DNA from 2 places in the Gordonia sp. NPDC127522 genome. Region 2 is predicted to be linked to the other one. Evidence: riboswitches for the same ligand, from Rfam matches in the RefSeq annotation. Region 2 holds a riboswitch; the other holds the start of a gene.
What was found. Region 2 has a riboswitch for cyclic di-AMP ahead of ACFVHY_RS03655 (transglycosylase family protein). Riboswitches for the same ligand answer to the same signal wherever they lie in the genome.

Region 1 (9,644 bases), on a different contig from region 2:
CCTGACGCTGGACGAGCGGGTGGAGGTGGTGGCCCGGTCCGACGATGACGCCATCGCGAGTTCGGTGGCCCTCGACGCGTCGTCGTGGCGAGCCGCGGACGAGGTGATCCTCCGGCACGTCGTCGAGGTGCCACCCGACCGGCGGGCCGCCGCGGCCGCGGTGGCCGCGCTCGACGGTTACGAGTCCGTCGACGACGAACGCTGGGGGCCGAGGCCGGCGCCGCGCGACGATCGGCTCGTGGTCCTGGTCCTGGCGCGGGTCCAGCTGCTCGACGCGATGCATCTGTCGCAGGAACGGTCCCGGATGGCGAGCCTCGGTTCGCGGCACGGCGGATTCGCACGCGAGTGGGCCGTCCTCCAGCGGCCGCCGCTCTGAACACGAATATGCTGACTCCCCGTGAGCACCGCACAGTCTGACTTCAGCTGGCCGCAGATCCTCGGCAAGGTCACCGATCGCCTCGACCTCGACGCCGACGAGGCCGCGTGGGCGATGAACGAGATCATGACCGACAGTGCGACCGGAGCCCAGATCGCCGCGTTCGGCGTCGGCGTGAAGATGAAGGGTGCCGCACCGGCCGAGCTCCTCGGGTTGTCGCGCGCGATGCTCGACCACGCGACGCTCGTGGACGTCACTCGCCCGGCCGTCGACGTCGTGGGGACCGGCGGCGACCGATCTCACACGGTGAACATCTCCACGATGACGTCGATCGTGATCGCAGCGTCGGGCGTCGCGGTGGTCAAGCACGGCAACCGTGCGGCGTCGTCGAAGAGCGGCGGCGCCGACGTGCTGGAGGCGCTTGGTGTCGACATCTCCCTCGATGCCGCCGCGGTCGCGCAGTGCGTTGAGGAACTCGGGATCGGCTTCTGCTTCGCGCCGGTGTTCCATCCGGCCTTCCGCTTCACCGGTCCGCCGCGCAAGGAGATCGGCATCCCAACGGTCTTCAACGTGCTGGGGCCGCTGACCAACCCGGCGACACCCAGCCGGGGACTGATCGGCTGCGCCTTCGCCGATCTCGCGCCAGTTCTGGCGCGGGCCTTCGCCGAGCGCGGCGGCTCCGCGCTGGTGGTCCGCGGCGACGACGGGCTCGACGAACTGACGACCACCACCACGTCGACGGTCTGGCAGGTCGTCGCCGGGCAGGTGAACGAACTCACCGTCGATCCGACGGATCTGGGGATCGCGCGCGTGGAACTCTCCGCCCTGCAAGGGGGAGACGCGACGGTCAACGCCGCGATCGCCCGTGAGTTGCTGGCCGGGACCACGGGCCCGGTCCGGGACGCGGTGCTGCTGAACTCGGCCGGGGCCATTGTCGCGTTCGAGCAGGAGGCGCCGATGAGCTCGGCGGAACTCACCGATGCCCTCGGCGCCGCGAAGGAGCGGGCGGCCGATGCGATCGACAACGGTGCCGCCGCCGACCTGCTGCAGCGGTGGGCCGAGCTCAGCGGCCGGCTCGCCGCGCCCGCCTGACGGTCACGCTGCCCCGAAATCCTTGTGGGGCTCAGTGTTCGGCGGGTCAGTTCTCGCCGATGGAGAAACCGCCCTCGACGTCGGAGCTGGAGTAGCTGCGGAACGCGATGTGTGTCGCGCTCTTGAGAACCCCGGGTAGCCGGTTGATCTGGCCGGTGACGACCGTCGCGATCTGTTCGTGGTCACGGACCCGGATCTTCGCGATCAGATCGACGTCGCCCGCACAGGAGTACACCTCTTCGACCCCGGGGATGTCGGCGACGGCCTGGGCGGTCTCCGGGATCCGGTGGATGTCGGCCTGGATGAGGACGATGGCGGTGATCATGCCGCCAGCCTAGTGGTGCGTGGCCCTCAGCTCGCCTGCCGTGTGCGAGAGTCGGCGACGGGTCTGGCCGCACGTGCGTCGTGCGCCGTCTGCGACCAGCCGAGCCGGCGTTCGGCCGAGCCGGCGGGCAGGGCGACCGGCTCACTCGTCGACACGATGCGCGCGCCCGGTTCGGTCATCCAGCGGTACACGAGGCCGACCTCCTCGGCCGGCGCGCCCCGCAGCGGGCCGGGGCCCGGTAACACGGTCTCCGCGGCTGCGACGAGCGCGTCGACGACGGGCATGGGCGAGACGCCGCGTCGAGCGCGCCCGGCGGCGGCGAGACGTCCGTACCGGATGACCGCGAACTGCCAGCCGCGTTCACCGTCGGGCCGGGCGACCACGATCTCGGCGATCGCGCACAGCGCCGCCAGTCGCTGGCAGCGGGCGAGGGCGTCGATCGTGAGCGCGAGACGGTCCCGATGCCGCGCCGCGGTCTCGAACATGTGGGCCTGGGCGAGGTCGGCGAGACGCGCGGTGAGGCCGTCGAGGAGTTCGTCGGCCTCACCTCGCATGAGCCGGCGGGCCGCGGTGACCCGGGGAGAGTAGTCCGGCACCGTCTGCGGATGGGTCGTGGCCGCCCGGCAGGACCCCGGCCGCCGCCTCCCGTCGGCCTCGGGACACCAGTGGTAGCCCGTCGCGCCGAGCCGTGTCGTGCACGTGCGCAGACCGGCGGCCGCCGAGATCACGTCGGCGACGGTCGCCGCGTTGTTGCGGTTGCCCACCGGGCCGATCGACTCGTCGGTGGGTGTGCGGCTGACCTTGAGCCGGGGGAAGCGTTCCTCGGTCAGGGTCACCCACCAACCCTTGTGCGGCTGGGTCGATCGTCGGTTGTACGCGGGTGCGTGCGCGCCGAGGAGCCGGAGTTCGCGGACGGCGGCCTCCAGGGCGTGGGAACATTCCACGACATCGACCCGTTGGGCGAGGAGCACCATCTCCGCGATGCGGCGGCGCGGGTCGTTGCCACTGAAGTACGACCGGACCCGGCGGCGGAGGTCCACCGCGGTGCCCACGTAGAGGACCTCGTTCGACGGGCCGCGGAACAGGTACACCCCGGGGCGGGCCGGGACATGGTCGGCGAGTGCGCGTTTGGCGCGCAGGCGCGGGTCGGTCTTCGGGAGATACGACGTCAGGTCGCCGACGGTCGCGATGCCCTGATTGCCGACGCGCTCGAGGAGCCGGTGGAAGACCTCCACCGTGGCGCGCGCATCGTCGAGCGCCCGGTGGGTGGGCCGCACGGAGACGTCGAACAGGTCGGCGAGCGCGCTGAGCTTGACCGTCGGCGCCTCGTCACGGCTGAGGATGCGCCGGGCCATGGTCACCGTGCACAGGCTGAGGCTGAACGTCCACGGCAGGTGGAGCCGGATCGCGTTCTGCCGGAGGAAACCCATGTCGAAACGAGCGTTGTGGGCCACCAGGATCGAGCCGCGGGCGAACTCGAAGAACGACGGCAGCACCGACTCGATCCGGGGGGCGTCGGTCAGCATCGCGGTGGTGATGCCGGTGAGGGTCACGATCTGCGGGGGGATCGGCCGGCCGGGGTCGACCAGCGTGGCGAACTCGCCGACCACCTCGCCGCCGCGGATCTTGACCGCGCCGATCTCGGTGATCCGGTCGCGGACCGGGTCGGACCCGGTGGTCTCGAGGTCGACGACGACGAGGGTCGTCTCGAAGAGCGACCGGTCGCTGAACTCGTTCGACGTCTCACCCGTGGCCCCCTGGTCGGCGGCCTCCAGGTCGGCGAAGGTGAGCTGCCCCGCGGGCGAGCCGTCCACGCTGGTCTGCGTCACCCGGCGAACACTAGTTCGATCCACCGACATCGCGACCGCGACGCTCCGACATCGTGTCGTGTGACCCGTGTGACTGCTGTGTCGATCGCTGTTCGACGGACTTGTCGGTGGGCGCCCCTAGTCTCCACCTGGACGTGAGAAATGCGGTCTTCTCACGGTCACAACGACCCGTAACGGGGCCGACGCGGCCCGCCCTCGCCAGATGAGATGGAGATCACATTATGTACGTCGATTGTGCGCGCTGCCCGGCTCGTCCCGTCGCTTGCGACGGGTGCATGATGACAGTGCTGTTTGGTGGTCCGAGCTGGGACGATATGCCGCACGAAGGTGGAGTTTCGGTAACGGCGGCCACCTCGGACGCGGATGCCGAACTGGACCTCGCCATCGACGTTCTGCAGGCTGCTGCAATGGTGACCAGCGCCGCTGCACGATCTGCAAGATCCGCCAAAACCGCAGTTCAGGTGCCGGATCGACGCGCCTCTGTGACCGTCCTCAGGGCAGGCTGAGAAGCGGCCGAGGTTTGGCTGTCTGTCGCCTGGTGGACAGAGCGCATCCGATTTCGTAACCTTTCTGAGACCTTTGCGGAGCGTCCCGCTTCAACAGAAGTGGTCCGCAGTAGTCACCGCTCAATCGCCCTCGCGGGCGAACCGGGGAACCACAACCTTCGGACGGGCTCGTCGGAGCGCATCACCACTGATGCGACTCGGTCGAAGCCGATCCGAATCGGGGTGAATCGCGTTGCCACGCATGAGTGTCCAGTGGATACCTCATGCGCGAAAAACGTGTAGGGCCACTCTTCCGGCCCGAACCCGACAGCTAACTCGGTCGGCGGTAGAGGAAGATCTGAAGGAGAACTCGCTTCGTGGCCAAACATCGTTTGGAACAGCCCAATCGTGGCAGCACGGTCGCCAAGAAGGCGGTGATCGCTGGATCGATCACACTCGGTTCGCTCGCCGCAGCCGCCGGCCCTGCTCTCGCCGCCCCGGTCCACACCCCGCTGGGCACTTTCGAGATCCCGGCCCTGCCCGGCGCGAAGGCCCCGGAGGCCAAGCCCGCGCCTGAGGCCACGCCGGTGAAGAAGTCGCCCGCCGCCACGGTCGAGATCCCCAACCTGGGGCAGTTCACCGTGCCGGGTATCGCGCCGGAGCAGATCCCGCAGCAGTTCCGCCCGCAGGGTGGCGGCGCGCCCCTGGGCCAGCCGCAGCTGACCGCCGGTCAGAAGGCCGTGAAGGCCGCCGAGAGCAAGATCGGTGCGCCGTACTCCTACGGCTCCGCCGGCCCCAACGCATTCGACTGCTCGGGCCTCGTCTACTGGTCCTACAAGCAGGCCGGCAAGAACATCCCGCGCGACAGCTACGGCCAGCTCGGCGGCGGACGCGCGGTGTCGTACTCCGAGGCCAAGCCCGGCGACGTCATGATCTTCAACGGTGGCGGCCACGCCGGCATCTACGTCGGCAACGGTCAGTTCGTCCACTCGTCCAACTACGGCACGCCGGTCAAGCGCGACGCCGTCAAGGAGTGGACCCTGACGGGCATCCGTCGGTACTGACGACAACTGAACACGAACAGACTGAGCACGAAGGTCTCTGGACGGGCGGATCGCGTGGATTGCGATCCGCCCGAACCAGTCCCGGGGGCCGGTCGGCCGCCTAGGGTGGTCGACGGGACGCGGGGTACGGGTGCAGGGGCCCGGGATGCTCAGGGATCGACGAGCACACACGAGGGAGTGAGTAGACCGTGCTGATCGGGGAGGGGCGTGGTCGCGCGACGCGGCCGAGGATGCGTTCGGGTCCGCTGATGGTGGCGCTCTGTGTCCTGTCGGCGTTCGCCGTTCTGGCACCGACCGTCGCCGGCGGCGTCGGGGACGCCCGTGCGGTGCCTGCGCGCTCGGCCGATCAGCTGCTCGACCGCTACAAGCAACTGGGCATCGACGCGGAGAAGACCACCGAGGCGATGCACAACGCCAAGATCGAGTACGACAAGCAGCGCGGCATCGTGGCGGCGGCCAAGAAAGCCGCGGCCGAGGCGCAGCAGACGCTGGACACCAGCCGCGCCCAGCTCGCCGTGCACCAGAACCGAGTCGACGCGATCGTCCGCGCCAGCTATCAGGGCGCGCGGGTCAGCGGGCTGTACGCCGTGATGGTCAGCGACTCCCCGCAGGCGCTCCTGGACCAGATGTCGGGTCTCGACATGATCTCGCGTCAGGCGTCGGTGGACCTGACCGCGATCAAGAAGGTACGGGCCAGGACCGCCATCGCGAAGAAGGATGCCGAGCGCACGGCGGTGGCCGCCTCCGAGGCGGTCTCCCGCGCCGAACGGGTCCGTGGTGACCTCCAGACGAAGCAAGCCGACCTGCAGCTCCAGGCGATCCAGATCCGGTCGATCTACAAGTCGATGACCGGCAAGCAGTTGGCGGCTCTGCGCGGTCCGACCTTCGACTTCGATCCGCGACTGGTGCCCAAGGGCACCGCCGCCGGACTGATCGCCACCCACGCCGCGCTCACCCGGATCGGTGACCCCTACGTGTGGGGCGCCACCGGACCGAATTCGTTCGACTGCTCGGGACTCATGGTGTGGGCGTTCCGGCAGGCCGGCAAGACCATCCCGCGATCGAGTCAGGCGCAGATGGCCGGCGGTCAGCCGGTCGAGAAGAACGATCTCAAGCCCGGTGACCTGGTCATCTACTATCCCGATGCCCATCACGTCGGTATGTACGTCGGTGACGGCTATGTCATCCACGCCTCGACCTTCGGCGTGCCGGTCAAGGTCGAGCCGCTCGACGAGGCCGGACCGTACAACTCTGCCCGCCGGTTCTAGTCCCGCCGGTGACCTCACCGCGCGGGCGCGCCGGCCTCGTCTCGGCCGTGGTCGTTCTGGTCATCGCAGTTGCCACCGCGTGCGGCACGGTCGATGTGCCCGACGGGCCCGGCTCGTCCGCCGCGCCCGTGTCGTCGAGCCCAGCGGTCAACGTCTATGAGCGTGATCGAGCGGCGGGCGTGACGCGGTTGCTCGACGCGCTCACCGAAGCGGTGCGTTCCGGGGATGTGCGGGCGATCGGCCCCCTCGTCGACACCGCTGCCACCCCGGCGTTCAAGGACAGATTCGTCACGGCCGCCGCGGGTTTCGCGCCCAGCCGGTTCACGCCGCGGAACGGCCGCAGCGGCACCCTGCGGTTCGCACGGTTCGGCTATCAGCTTGCGCCCACCGAAGAGGCGGAGGTGCTCGTACCCGGTGAGTTGCAGGAGCTCCTCGATGCCGGGGGGAGTTCGGACTCGTGGGTCGCTCCGGTGGAGTTGCGCTATGCGCTCGGCGGCGAGGGGGTCCCGGGAGTCGACGAGGCCGAGGTGGTCGTCGGCACCCAGTTCGTGGTCGCCCGCTACGGCGAGGCCTGGCGCCTCGTCGGAGACGCCACGGCCCTGGGAGGAGAACCCGCACCTACTCAGATGTGGGAGCTGCCCGGACTCCAGGTGGCCGACACCGCGACCGCAGGCGGCACGTCGGTGGTCGCCTCGTATCCCCGAACGTCTTCGACGGTGGCGACGCTGCAGCGGGAGCTGCCCGGGGCGGTGGACGCGGTCAGTGACTTCTGGGGCGACGATTGGGATCGCCGCGCCGTCGTGGTCGCCACGGCGACCGACGACGAGTTCGCCGCCCTCGTACCCGAGGGCCGAGCGGCGACCGGGACCGCGGCGGCCGCGACCGTGTTCAGCAGCCTCGACCTGGTCCAGCGCACCGCGACCGGACAGCGCATCATCCTGACCCCGGCGGCCCGGGAACTCGCCGCACCGACGCTCGCGGTGGTTCTCCGGCACGAGTTGACCCATGTCGCGGCCCGCGTTCACACCGCGCTCGACGCGCCGCTCTGGATCACCGAGGGCGTGGCCGAATACGTCGGGCGCAACGGGACTCACACGAGGGTCGCGGATGCCGCACCCGACCTGATCGCGTCCGTGCGTGCCGGTCGAATTCCGACCGGGCCACCCGCCGACACCGACTTCGCGATGGACGGTCAGACTTCACAGGTGGCTTATCAGAGTGCGTGGTCGCTGGCCGCCTACGTCGCCGATCGATTCGACGAGGCGCGGCTGAAGAAGATGTACATGGGCGTCGCGGCGTCGGCCCTGCCCGCGGCGCAGGACGCGGCGATCGCCTCGAGTCTCGGGCTGACGCGTGCCGAACTGGTCGCGGGATGGCAGCGGTGGCTCGAAGTGCAGGCCCGTTGATGTCTCGAACGTTGTTGCTCACCAACGACTTTCCGCCCCGTCCGGGCGGGATCCAGTCCTACCTGCAGAATCTGGTGGACCTGCTGCCGCCGGAGGACGTGGTCGTCTACGCGCCGCGCTGGCGTAATGACTCGCACGAGAAGTTCGACGCGGCCGCCCCGTATCGGGTGTACCGGCACCCGACGACGCTCATGCTCCCCACCCCGTTCGTGGCGCGGCGTGCCGCGGAGATCGTGCGCCGCGAACAGATCTCGACGGTGTGGTTCGGCGCGGCCGCGCCGCTGGCCGTGCTGGCGCCGGCGATGCGTCGCGCGGGCGCCCAGCGGATCATCGCCAGCACGCACGGTCACGAGGTCGGGTGGTCGATGCTGCCGGGCGCGCGGCAGGTGCTCGGGCACATCGGCCGCCACACCGATGTGATCACCTTCGTCAGCCGATACACCCGCGGCCGGTTCGCGTCGGCCTTCGGCGCCCGCGCGGCCCTGGAACACCTGCCCCCTGGCGTCGACACCGAGCGGTTCGCCCCGGATCCGGTGCTGCGACAGCGGTTTCGCGAACGTCTCGACCTCGGGGAGCGTCCGACGATCCTCTGCCTGTCGCGGCTGGTGCCCCGTAAGGGCCAGGATGTGTTGATCCGCGCGCTGCCGCTGATCCGACGCACCATCCCCGACGCGACGCTGGTCATCGTCGGCGGTGGTCCCTACGGGAAGACCCTGCGCGACCTCGCGGTCGACACCGGGGTGGCCGACCATGTAATCTTCACCGGCTCGGTGCCCGCCGACGACCTCGCGGCGTACCACAACATCGCAGACGTCTTTGCGATGCCGTCCCGGACGAGGGGACGCGGGCTGGACGTCGAAGGCCTGGGGATCGTCTACCTGGAGGCATCGGCGTCGGGCGTGCCCGTGGTCGCCGGGTTGTCCGGTGGGGCGCCGGAGACCATCGAGGAAGGGGTCACCGGCACGGCCGTCGACGGGACCGATGTCGACGCGGTCGCCCTGGCGATCCTGGCGATCCTCGGTGATCGCCCGGCCGCGGCCGAGATGGGCCGGGCCGGACGGCGTTACGTCGTCGAGAACTGGCAGTGGAGCCAGATGGCGGCCCGCCTGCGCCAGTTGCTCTGAGGAGCAACCGGCGCCGGCGGGGAGCTCACCGCTGGTAGATCGCCTCGATGTCGCCGGCGAACTTCTCCACGACGACGTTGCGCTTGACCTTGAGGGTCGGCGTCATCTCGCCGGTCTCCTCGGTGAAGTCAGTCGGCAGGATGCGGAACTTCTTGATGGCCTCTGAATGCGACACCGTCTTGTTGGCGAGGTCGACGGCCGACTGGACCTCGGCGCGCAGGTCGGCGTCGTCGGCGAGGTCGGCGACCGTCGCGGACGCGGGCTTGCCGGTGCGCTCCTTCCACGCCGGGAACGCCTCCGGATCGATCGTGATCAGGGCGGCCACAAACGGTTTCGCGTCACCGACGACGGTGGCCTGCGAGATCAGGGCGTTGGCGCGGATGACGTCCTCGAGTCCGGCGGGGGAGACGTTCTTGCCGCCCGCGGTCACGATCAGTTCCTTCTTGCGGCCGGTGATGGTGATGAAGCCGTCGGCGTCGACGGTGCCGAGGTCGCCGGTATGGAACCAGCCGTCGACGACCGCGGACGCGGTCGCCTCGGGGTTCTGCCAGTACTCGGTGAAGACGACCCCGCCGCGCAACAGCACCTCACCGTCGTCACCGATCCGAACGGAATTGCCCGACAACGGTTTTCCGACGCTGCCGATCTTCGACGCCGACGGCGTGTTCACGCTGA
Region 2 (9,644 bases):
GATCGCGCAGGCGGTCGCGGCGCCCGCGGAGACCGACGTCGCGCCGTCCAGGTCGGCGACCCGGGTCGGGCGGGGGCGGTTGGTGGTCGTGCCGTCGCCGACCTGTCCGTTGTCGTTGAGCCCCCAGCAGTAGGCGTCGCCGGCCGCGACGGCACATGTGAAGTTCACGCCGACGCTGATGGCGGTCACGTCGTCGAGCCCGGCAACCCGGACCGGCCGGTACTGATTCGCGGTCGAACCGTCGCCGAGCTGGTCGAAGTCGTTGGTGCCCCAGCAGTACGCCGAGCCCGCCGAGATCGCGCACGTGGCCCAGTTGGCGGTCGAGATGGCGGTGACATCGGCGAGACCGTCGACCCGGGTCGGCGTCAGCCGCGCGTCGGTCGTGCCGTCGCCGATCTGCCCGTAGTCGTTGTTCCCCCAGCAGTACGCGAGTCCCTCGGCGATCGCACAGCTGTTGGGTCCGCCGGTGCTGATCGCGGTGACGCCGCTGAGATCGGCGACCGGCGTGGGCGTCTGGCGGGTGTCGGTCGTGCCGTCGCCGAGTTGGCCGGCCGCGTTGTCGCCCCAGCAATAGGCGGTTCCGTCCCGGATCGAACACGTGGCCCCGAGTCCGGCGCTGAGCTGGGCGCCGGCATCGGCCGCCGCGATCGGCGACGACGGGGCGTCGGACGTGTCCCGGCCATCGCCGCCGCCTAGGGTGAGGACCCCGATCGCGACGACGACGGCCAGCACCCCGACCACGGCGACCGCGGCGAGGGCGAGCGGCCACCGTCGCCGGTGGGAGGGCGTCGGGGGCGCGGGGGATGGGGAGACCCACGGTTGGGTCGGTTTCGCCGATGGAGGCGGGGTGATGACCTGGGTCGCAGCCACGGGCGCGGGTGCTCGGCCGTCGGAGTGGGTTCGCCCCAGCGCGGCGCGCAGATCCGCGGCGAACGCACCGCAGGTGGGGTAGCGGTCGAGGGGGCCGCGCGCGAGCGCACGGTCGAGGACGGGATCGAGGGCGGCGAGCTCGGGGCGGTGGGTGCTGATCGGCGCCGGGCGTGTCGTGAGCTTGGCGACGATGTGACGGGTCTGAGTGTCGGCGTCGAACGGGGTTGCGCCGGAGAGCAATTCGTAGGCCGTGCAGGCCAGCGCGTACTGATCCGATGCGGGGCCCGCGGGTTTGCCGTCGAGGATCTCCGGCGCGGCGTAGACGAGGGTGCCCACGAACGACGACGCCGCCGTCAGGGTGGTCGCGGTGGTGAGCTTGGCGATCCCGAAGTCGAGCACGACGACGCGGTCGAGGGCGTCGTCCATCGCACGGCGGGTGACCATGATGTTGGCGGGTTTGATGTCGCGGTGGATCACGCCGTGCTCGTGTGCGTGGTCGAGCGCGTCGGCGACCCGGGAGACGACCGCCGCCACCTCGTCCGGGCGGAGCGAGGCGCGTCGGAGGTCGCGGCCGTCGAGGTAGGCCATCGTGAACCAGGGGTCGCCGTCGGCGACGCCGTAGTGGTAGATCGTGACGATCGAGGGATGGTCGAGGGCTGCCGCGGTCTGTGCCTCGCGACTGAACCGTCGCGCGAACTCCTCGTCGACGGTGTCGGCGATCGAGATCACCTTGAGGGCCTCGCGTCGGCGGAGCTGCGGATTCTCGACCAGGTAGACGGTGCCCATCCCGCCGCTGCCCAGCCGCGTGATCACCCGGTAGCCGGCGACCTGGACCGGTTGGGCGACCATGGGCGCCTCCTGGGGTGTGACCTGTGTTGCGCCGACGATAGCCCGGGCACGGCACTCCCGCCCCGGACACGGCGCTTGTTCATTCGAACGGCATGGCAGAATGCTCGACGTGGCAAACAAATCTGGCGCTGAAACACCCTCCTCCGGCGAAGCGGGGGCCGGCACCGGCAAGGTCGTCGAATCTGCCAAGGGCAAGAAGCACTACGTCGACAACGGCTGGCCGCAGGACGAGAACGGCGACGCCGCCGAGCATGCGGTCTCCGAACTCGCGACCCACATCTCGGGTGCGTTGTCGCCGTTCGGCGACACCGAGTTCCCGCTTCCGGTCGACGACCTGCCGTTCGTGCAGTCGAAGACCATCGTCAACCGCTGACGTCGATGCCGCCCGCCGGAACTGACGAAGGTGGGTCGGACGCGCGGGACACCGGGCCGGCCGGCGGCTCCCGGCTGAGTCATCTGGACGAGTCCGGAACAGCCCGCATGGTCGACGTCGGAGCCAAGCCGACGACGAAGCGTCGCGCCGTCGCCGCCGGCACATTCCGCACCACCGCCGAGGTGATCGGTCTCCTCAGCGAGTCGCGGCTGCCCAAAGGAGATGTGCTCGCCACGGCGCGCATCGCCGGGATCATGGCGGCCAAACGCACCGACGAGCTGATCCCGCTGTGCCATCAGCTGGCGTTGTCGTCGGTGGAGGTCGACTTCGCGATCGGCGCCGACACGATCGAGGTCACCGCGACGGTGGCCACCTCCGGACAGACGGGTGTGGAGATGGAGGCGTTGACCGCGGTCGCAGTCGCCGGGCTGACACTCCACGACATGGTCAAGGCCGTCGACCGACGGGCGCAGATGGACGGCATCCGCCTGCTCGCCAAGACCGGCGGCAAATCCGGCGACTGGTACCGCGAACCGTCTGACCCGGCTCATGACTGACCGCAAACCTTCCCGCGTCGCGCGCGTCGTCGTCGCGTCGAACCGCGCCAGCAGCGGTGTCTACGAAGACCGGTCCGGACCGATCATCGAGGCCTGGCTGGTCGATCAGGGTTTCACCGTCGACGAGTGCGACGTCGTCGCCGACGGCCCGCCGGTCGGCGAGGCCCTCCGCGCCGCGATCTACGCCGAGGTCGACCTCGTCATCACCACGGGCGGAACGGGTGTGACGCCCACGGACCGGACTCCGGAACAGACCCGCCCGCTCCTCGACGTCGAGATCCCGGGTCTGGCCGACGCCATCAGGTCGGCCGGGCTGCCGACGGTGCCCACCGCGGTCCTCTCGCGCGGACTCGCCGGAATCGCCGGGACGACGCTCGTCGTGAACCTGCCCGGTTCGACCGGCGGGGTCCGCGACGGGCTCGGCGTGCTCGAAGGCGTCCTGCACCACGCGCTCGATCAGATCCGCGGAGGAGACCACCGATGATGCGAGATCCCGGCACGCACGTGGTGCACACCGCCGTCGTCGACGAGCCGATCACGCTCTCCGAGCACGAGGCGATGGTCATCGATGCGGCCGACGGCAAGGCCGGTGCGGTGGTCGGATTCGTGGGCGCGGTCCGCGACCACGACGGCGGCCGATCCGTGACCGCCCTGCACTATTCGGGGCATCCCACGGCGACGACGGTGCTGGCCGAGGTCGTCGAGGAGGTCTCCGCGGTCGACGGCGTGCGCGCGGTCGCCGTGTCCCATCGGGTCGGCGACCTCGTGATCGGCGACATCGCGTTCGTGGTCGCGGTGGCGGCCGACCATCGTCGGGCGGCGTTCGAGACCTGCTCGCGCCTCGTCGACGAGGTCAAGGCCCGCCTCCCGGTCTGGAAACACCAGTTCTTCGACGACGGCACCGACGAGTGGGTCAACTCGGCCTGACTCCGCCCCGCTGGTTGAGCTGACCCCCCCGGTGGTTGAGCTGACCCCCCGCCGGTTGAGCTGCCCCCCCGCTGGTTGAGCTTGTCGAAACCATTGGAAAAGGGCCCCGCACGGATGGTTCATCGTGCGGGGCCCTTCGTCTGGGTCCCAGATCAGGCGACGAGCGGCGATCAGGGGTTGGGCAGCAGGTGCTTGTTGTCGTTGAACAGCTTGATCTGGTCCTGGTTCAGCGTGACGCCACTGTCCTTGGCCGCCTGCCAGAGGTTCTTGATCTCGGGGCTGACGCCGGCCTCGGTGAGTGCGTCGGTGACCTGGTTGGCGACGTCCTCGGTGGTCTTCGCCAGGTCGACGCTGCCGTTGCCGCCGGGGAGAACCGGGGCGATCTCACGAGGGGTATCGGTCGGCGCGCTGCGCGGGGTCGAGCCCGACAGGCCGGTGCCACAGGTGGGCCAGGCGCCCTTGCCCTGCGAGCCGAGCACACGCTCGGCGACGACGATCTGCTCCTCGCGCGAGGCCTGATCGGCGGTCGGGGCGAACTCGCCGCCGCCGTGGCCGGTCCAGGTGCTCGGAGCGAACTGCAGGCCGCCGTGGTAGCCGTTGCCGGTCGAGATGGCCCAGTTGCCACCGGATTCGCACTGCGCGACCTGGTTCCACTCGGCGTCGGTGGCCGCGTTGGCGGTACCGGTGCCCAGGAGGGCTGCTCCGCCGCCGAGGACCGCGCCGGTGAGGGCGACCTTGGTGATGGTCTTGGCGGCCGTGCTGGTCGTCTGCTTGCGATGACGTCCGGACATGTGTGTAGTTCCTCTCTCCACGCGCCTACGAAGTCAGCTGTCGGGTTCGAGCGAGAGGTGCTCGGTCTCGGGTCGTCGTGGTGGTCGCCGCGACTTCCGGGACTTAACCCCGAGGACACCTGGTGTGGTGCCCGGTCTCAGGGGATGAGGTTGGGTCCCCCGTCCTCGTTCCTAGATTGCTTGTCGTTCCCACCGGCGGAACGAGGCTCGGCGCGGCCGGTGGGACGTTATGTCTTGGTTGCTGTGTCGTGACCTCCGAGGAGGACGCTTCGAACAGTACGTCGTTCGTTGGACTGAATCACCTGCTTGGACGCAAGCGATTTTCGGCCCGGATCCGGGTCTTCCGACCCACTTCGGCCGTCATCCCAGTTCAACGGGTTAGTGGCCGTCCCGTGCCCATCCTGTTACCGGGCCGTGATGTGACTAAGGTCACAAGCGGTGTGTGGCGTCAGCCACCGGCAAACGGGGGGAGGACGTCGAGTGTCGTGCACGTGCCGAGCGCACGCGTCCGATCGGAGAACGCGATCTCGTCGCGCAGATACGAGCAGCGTGCGAGAACCTCGGCGAGGGAGGGGTTTCCGGCGGCGAGGGTGTTCTCGAGGACGCCGAGGGGGGTCGACGGATCGACGTCGATCACCTTTTCCTCGGCACCGGCCGCGGCGCGCGCGGCCGCGAAGAACCGAACTGTGAGCTGCATCGGATGTGAGCCTAGCCGCCGATCGCCGACATCGGTCGATCCGGTTGGGTGAAGCCCGCCGCGTTCACCTCGTGGCCGGCCGCCTTCGCCCACATGTTCGCGCGCCACAGTCGCGCGATGGCTACGTCGATCTCGTCGTCGGGGAGGGTGCGCAGTGCGTGCCGGACATCGGTCTCCGACGTCGCGAAGAGGCAGTTGCGCAGTGACCCGTCGGCGGTGAGCCGGGTGCGGTCGCAGTCCCCGCAGAACGGCCGGGTGACCGACGCGATGACCCCGACCCGTGCCGGCCCGTGCGACCCGGTATGGCCGTCGACGAGCCACGTGGCGGCCGGGGCGCTGCCGCGCGGAGCTGGGTCGGGCAACAGGGTGAACCGTTCCCGCAGGGTCGCGAGGATCTCCTGTGCGGTCACCATCTGCGCTCGTTGCCACGCATGGTCGGCGTCGAGTGGCATCTGCTCGATGATGCGCAGCTCGTAACCGTGCTCGAGACAGTAGGCGAGCAGGTCGGGGACTCCGGGCAGGTCGACACGGTCGGGCACCACGGCGTTGACCTTGACCGGGTCGAGCCCGGCGCGGCGGGCCGCCGCCAGGCCGTCGAGCACATCGGACAGACGGTCCCGGCGCGTGATCTCGGCGAAGCGGGCCGGGTCGATGGTGTCCAGCGAGACGTTGATGCGGTCGAGGCCGGCGTCGACCAGACCGCCGACCCGGCGGGGCAGTCCGAGTCCGTTCGTCGTCATCGCGATCTCGGGTGACTGCGGGAGGCCCGCGACGGCGGCGATGACGTCCTCGAGGTCGCGGCGCAACAGAGGTTCGCCGCCGGTGAACCGGATGCGCTCGATCCCCAGGTCGCGCACCGCCACCGTCAGCACCCGGATCAGTTCATCGGTGGACAGCACCTGGTCGGTGGGCATCCAGTCGAGACCCTCCGCCGGCATGCAGTACGAGCACCGCAGATTGCAGCGGTCGGTGACCGAGACCCGGAGATCCTTCGCGACCCGACCGAACGTGTCGAGTAGCGGCCCGTCGATGGGCACACCGGAGGTGGCTGCTTCCCGCGGGGAACGGGGCAGCGGCAGTCCGAGGCTGATCTTGCTCATGTCGATGTCGTACTCATGGTGCTGGGCGACTCACTTCCGGGTCGGGTCCGTGCGCGCTTCCAGCGCACGGAAGGTGCTGGCGTGGAAGACCAGGGGCTCGATGCCGGGGTCAGCGCGCAACGTCTCGATCTCCAGCAACACGACGGTGTGGTCGCCGGCCTGGATCTCGTTGTGGATCGTGCACGACAGGTGGGCGGCCGCGTCGGGCACGAAGACCGCCCCGCGATCGGTGCTCAGCGGCGTGATGCCGTCGAACCGGTGCTCCGACGACCCGGCGAGTTGCTTGCAGAGTTCGATCTGGTCGCCGGCGAACACGCTGACCCCGATGGCCGGAGCCGTGCGGATCCGCGGCCAGGTCGTCGAGGTGTTCTGGACGCAGACCGAGACGAGTGGCGGGTCGAGCGAGACGGTGGTGAACGAGCTCGCGGCCATTCCGATCAGGGTGGTCGAATCCCCGTCGCGCTGTTCGCAACACACCGCCACGACGCCCGACGGGAAACAGCTGTACGCGTCACGCAGCGCCCGCCCGTCGGAGACGGGGGAGAGATCGGGGGTGGTGTCGATGGTTGTGGTCACGATCCTCACCTGGCTCGGCGTCCGGCACGGAGTGCGTACACCAGGCCCAGGACGAAGCCCAGCGGTGCGCACATGGTCAGCAGGTAGACGGCGGTCGGCGCGGTGTCGCCGCCGGTCACCAACGGTGTCAGGAACAACGCCACGATCGCCAGAATTCCGATCATGAACACAACCCCGGCAGCCTGCAGCAACCGCGGGGAGGATGTCTTCTGCATACCCGCCACGGTAGTGCAATGCCGGCCGGTGCGACGCCGCGCGAACCATGCCTGCCGGGTAATGGTGTGACCGCGCGGGGGTGCGTTGGCTAGGATGGTCCGAAGCAGGCGCCTTGCATCCGTCTGGGTACGCACGGTCTTCCGCCGTCCGGGCCGCGAGATGGGTGACGGCGTCTTTTGTCGTGACGGGTCGTTTTTCGACAGATCTAGAACAGATGAGGGTGAGCACAGTGCCGACCGGCAAGGTGAAGTGGTACGACGCGGACAAGGGCTTCGGCTTCCTCTCCCAGGAGAGCGGTGAGGACGTCTACGTCCGTTCGGCAGCGTTGCCCGACGGAGTCGAGGCGCTCAAACCCGGCCAACGCGTCGAGTTCGGCATGGCCGCCGGTCGTCGCGGCCCGCAGGCGTTGAGCGTGAAAGTGCTCGAACCCGCACCCAGCGTCTCGAAAAACGTTCGCGAGGCCGCCCGCAAGGACGTGAAGCGGCACACCCCCGACGAACTGCACGGGATGGTCGCCGACCTCATCACCCTGCTCGAGGGCAAGGTTCAGCCGGACCTGCGCAAGGGGCGTTATCCCGACCGCAAGACCGCGCAGCGGATCTCCGAAGTCGTGCGTGCTGTCGCGCGGGAGCTCGACTCCTAGGGCCGACTACGCGGCGGGCGCGGTCTGAACCGCGAGCTCGCCGCGCGGCAGGACGTCGTCGGCGGGGGTGAGCCGCGCCGACGCCGAGATCACGGTGAACCCGACCAGCACCCGGTCCGGTTCCGACCGGAGCGTCACCGTGAAGGTGTCGTCCGCACCCTGCTGCTGCTCGTCCTCGACGATCCCGCGCGGAGTCTGATAGACCGCCGCGAGGTTCCACGGACCCTGCGCGATCTCGCTCGAGACCGTCAGCATGATCGTCGAACCCACCGGCACCGGCACCGTCGCGGTCTCGTTCGGCGCGGTGATCTCGGGATCGCACACGGTCAGCATCAGGTCGCACCACCAGCGCGGGTCGACGGTGTGCAGTTCGTCGCCGACCGCGACGTGCAGGTAGGGCTGATCGTCGTGCGCCGCGTCGCGGGTCAGCAGGAACACCGAGGTCCCCACCACCGCGACGAACAGCACGACGACGATCGCGATGATCGACAGAGCCTTCTTCTCACCACTGCTGATCACTGACGACGTTGTCCTGTCTGGTTGGGCGGCGGGTGATCGCCGGGGCTGTACGGGCGCTCACCCCGGGTCTCGAACGGGGCGGTCGACGGGGTCCGGGTGGGCATGCGGGCGGTCGAGGGCCGCGCGGCGTGCGGTCGGGTGTCGGCGTCCGCCGGACCGGTCCGGGTGGTTGATCGGGCTTCTGCCGCGCGGAAGGCGACGGTGGGCGCGGCGTGGTCGGGGCGTCGACCGCCCAGACCGGGGACCAGTGACTTGCCGCGGGTGGTCATCACCGTCTGCAGCAGCCCGAGGCCGAGCAGTACCGAGACGACCGTGAAACCGATCCACAGGGTCGGCGGCAGCAGCACGCCGAGCGAGGCGCCGAAGACCCACGACAGCTGCAGCACCGTCTCCGACCGGCCGAACGCCGAGGCGCGGGACTCGTCGGGCAGGTCGTCCTGGATGGACGAGTCGAGGCACACCTTCCCGATCGCGCTGGTGCCGGAGGCGACCAGGGCTGCCACGGCGGCCGCGGCGATGTTGCCGAAGATGGCGGCCAGGACCGCGACGACGAAGCAGGCGGCGGTCGCGCCGACGACGATGTTCGGCGGGTTCTTCAGCTCGAGGCGGGTGCCGACGCCGTTGCCGATCATGTTGCCGACGCCGGCGGCGGCGCCGACCGCGCCGAGGAGAAGCAGCTGGGTCCAGTCCGAGGCGTCGCCCTGCTGGGCCTTGGCGTAGAACGCCACGAACAGCGTCAGGAAGCCGGTCAGGATGCGGATCGTGCCGTTGCCCCAGAGGCCCGCGACGACCTTGCGTCCGAGTGGCTGGCGCATCTTCGCCGCGATCATCTTCGCGCCGTCGCGAGCGCTTGTCGGCTGCTCGGAGTCGCCGGGGGCCGATCGCGCGGGCTCGCCGTGGTAGGTGAGGGTCGTCGGGATCTCGCCCTCGGTGGACTCGACCCACGCCGGGATGCGCATGCACAGGTAGGCGCCGGCGGCGGCGACGACGGCCAGCCACACCATCGCGCCCGGCAGATGCAGTGGGAGCAGCTGGCCGAGGAGGAACTCGATGGCCGCGGCAACCGCGCCGCCCACGATCGTGCCGCCGATGAGGCCGAAGGTGGTCAGCCGCGAATTGACCCGGGGGAGGTCGATGGTCGGCGGCACCACACGCGGCGTGACGGCCGACTTGAGGACGCCGAACGATTTGGACAGCACCAGCAGACCGAGGGCACAGGGATAGAGCACCCACGGGTCGTATTCCAGCTGCTGGGTCACGTCGTTCCACTGGACGTTGGCCATGATCAGCAGGGCCAGGACGACGCGCAGTCCGAAGGTCGTGGCCATGGCGATCCGCCGGCCTCGCTGCAGTCGGTCGAGGAGCGGACCGATGAGCGGAGCGATCAGGGCGAACGGCGCGATCGTCAGTGCCAGATACAAGGCCACATTCGTCTTCGACTCACCGGTCGCGGCGGCGAAGAACAGCGTGTTCGCGAGCGCAACGGCCATCGCGGCGTCGGCGGCGAAGTTGGCGATCACCGGCAG

Region 1: it holds a riboswitch for cyclic di-AMP, as region 2 does, so the genes downstream of both, ACFVHY_RS13065 (C40 family peptidase) here and ACFVHY_RS03655 (transglycosylase family protein) in region 2, are expected to answer to the same signal.

What each region holds. Positions count from the first base shown of each region.
Region 1 is NZ_JBHXVK010000006.1:58,666-68,309, forward strand. Features, by position in the region: gene ACFVHY_RS13040 (hypothetical protein) at 1-376, shown strand, start outside; gene trpD (anthranilate phosphoribosyltransferase) at 398-1,468, shown strand; gene ACFVHY_RS13050 (Lrp/AsnC family transcriptional regulator) at 1,515-1,793, opposite strand; gene ACFVHY_RS13055 (DEDD exonuclease domain-containing protein) at 1,820-3,652, opposite strand; gene ACFVHY_RS13060 (hypothetical protein) at 3,898-4,128, shown strand; cyclic di-AMP (ydaO/yuaA leader) riboswitch at 4,236-4,468, shown strand; gene ACFVHY_RS13065 (C40 family peptidase) at 4,485-5,171, shown strand; gene ACFVHY_RS13070 (NlpC/P60 family protein) at 5,402-6,439, shown strand; gene ACFVHY_RS13075 (hypothetical protein) at 6,448-7,845, shown strand; gene ACFVHY_RS13080 (glycosyltransferase family 4 protein) at 7,845-8,969, shown strand; gene ACFVHY_RS13085 (AMP-dependent synthetase/ligase) at 8,995-9,644, opposite strand, start outside.
Region 2 is NZ_JBHXVK010000001.1:793,145-802,788, forward strand. Features, by position in the region: gene ACFVHY_RS03630 (protein kinase) at 1-1,719, opposite strand, end outside; gene ACFVHY_RS03635 (hypothetical protein) at 1,820-2,092, shown strand; gene moaC (cyclic pyranopterin monophosphate synthase MoaC) at 2,098-2,649, shown strand; gene ACFVHY_RS03645 (molybdenum cofactor biosynthesis protein B) at 2,642-3,133, shown strand; gene ACFVHY_RS03650 (molybdenum cofactor biosynthesis protein MoaE) at 3,130-3,576, shown strand; gene ACFVHY_RS03655 (transglycosylase family protein) at 3,747-4,367, opposite strand; cyclic di-AMP (ydaO/yuaA leader) riboswitch at 4,374-4,590, opposite strand; gene ACFVHY_RS03660 (MoaD/ThiS family protein) at 4,816-5,064, opposite strand; gene moaA (GTP 3',8-cyclase MoaA) at 5,076-6,164, opposite strand; gene ACFVHY_RS03670 (flavin reductase family protein) at 6,195-6,740, opposite strand; gene ACFVHY_RS03675 (hypothetical protein) at 6,746-6,955, opposite strand; gene ACFVHY_RS03680 (cold-shock protein) at 7,186-7,599, shown strand; gene ACFVHY_RS03685 (DUF2771 family protein) at 7,606-8,118, opposite strand; gene ACFVHY_RS03690 (MFS transporter) at 8,115-9,644, opposite strand, start outside.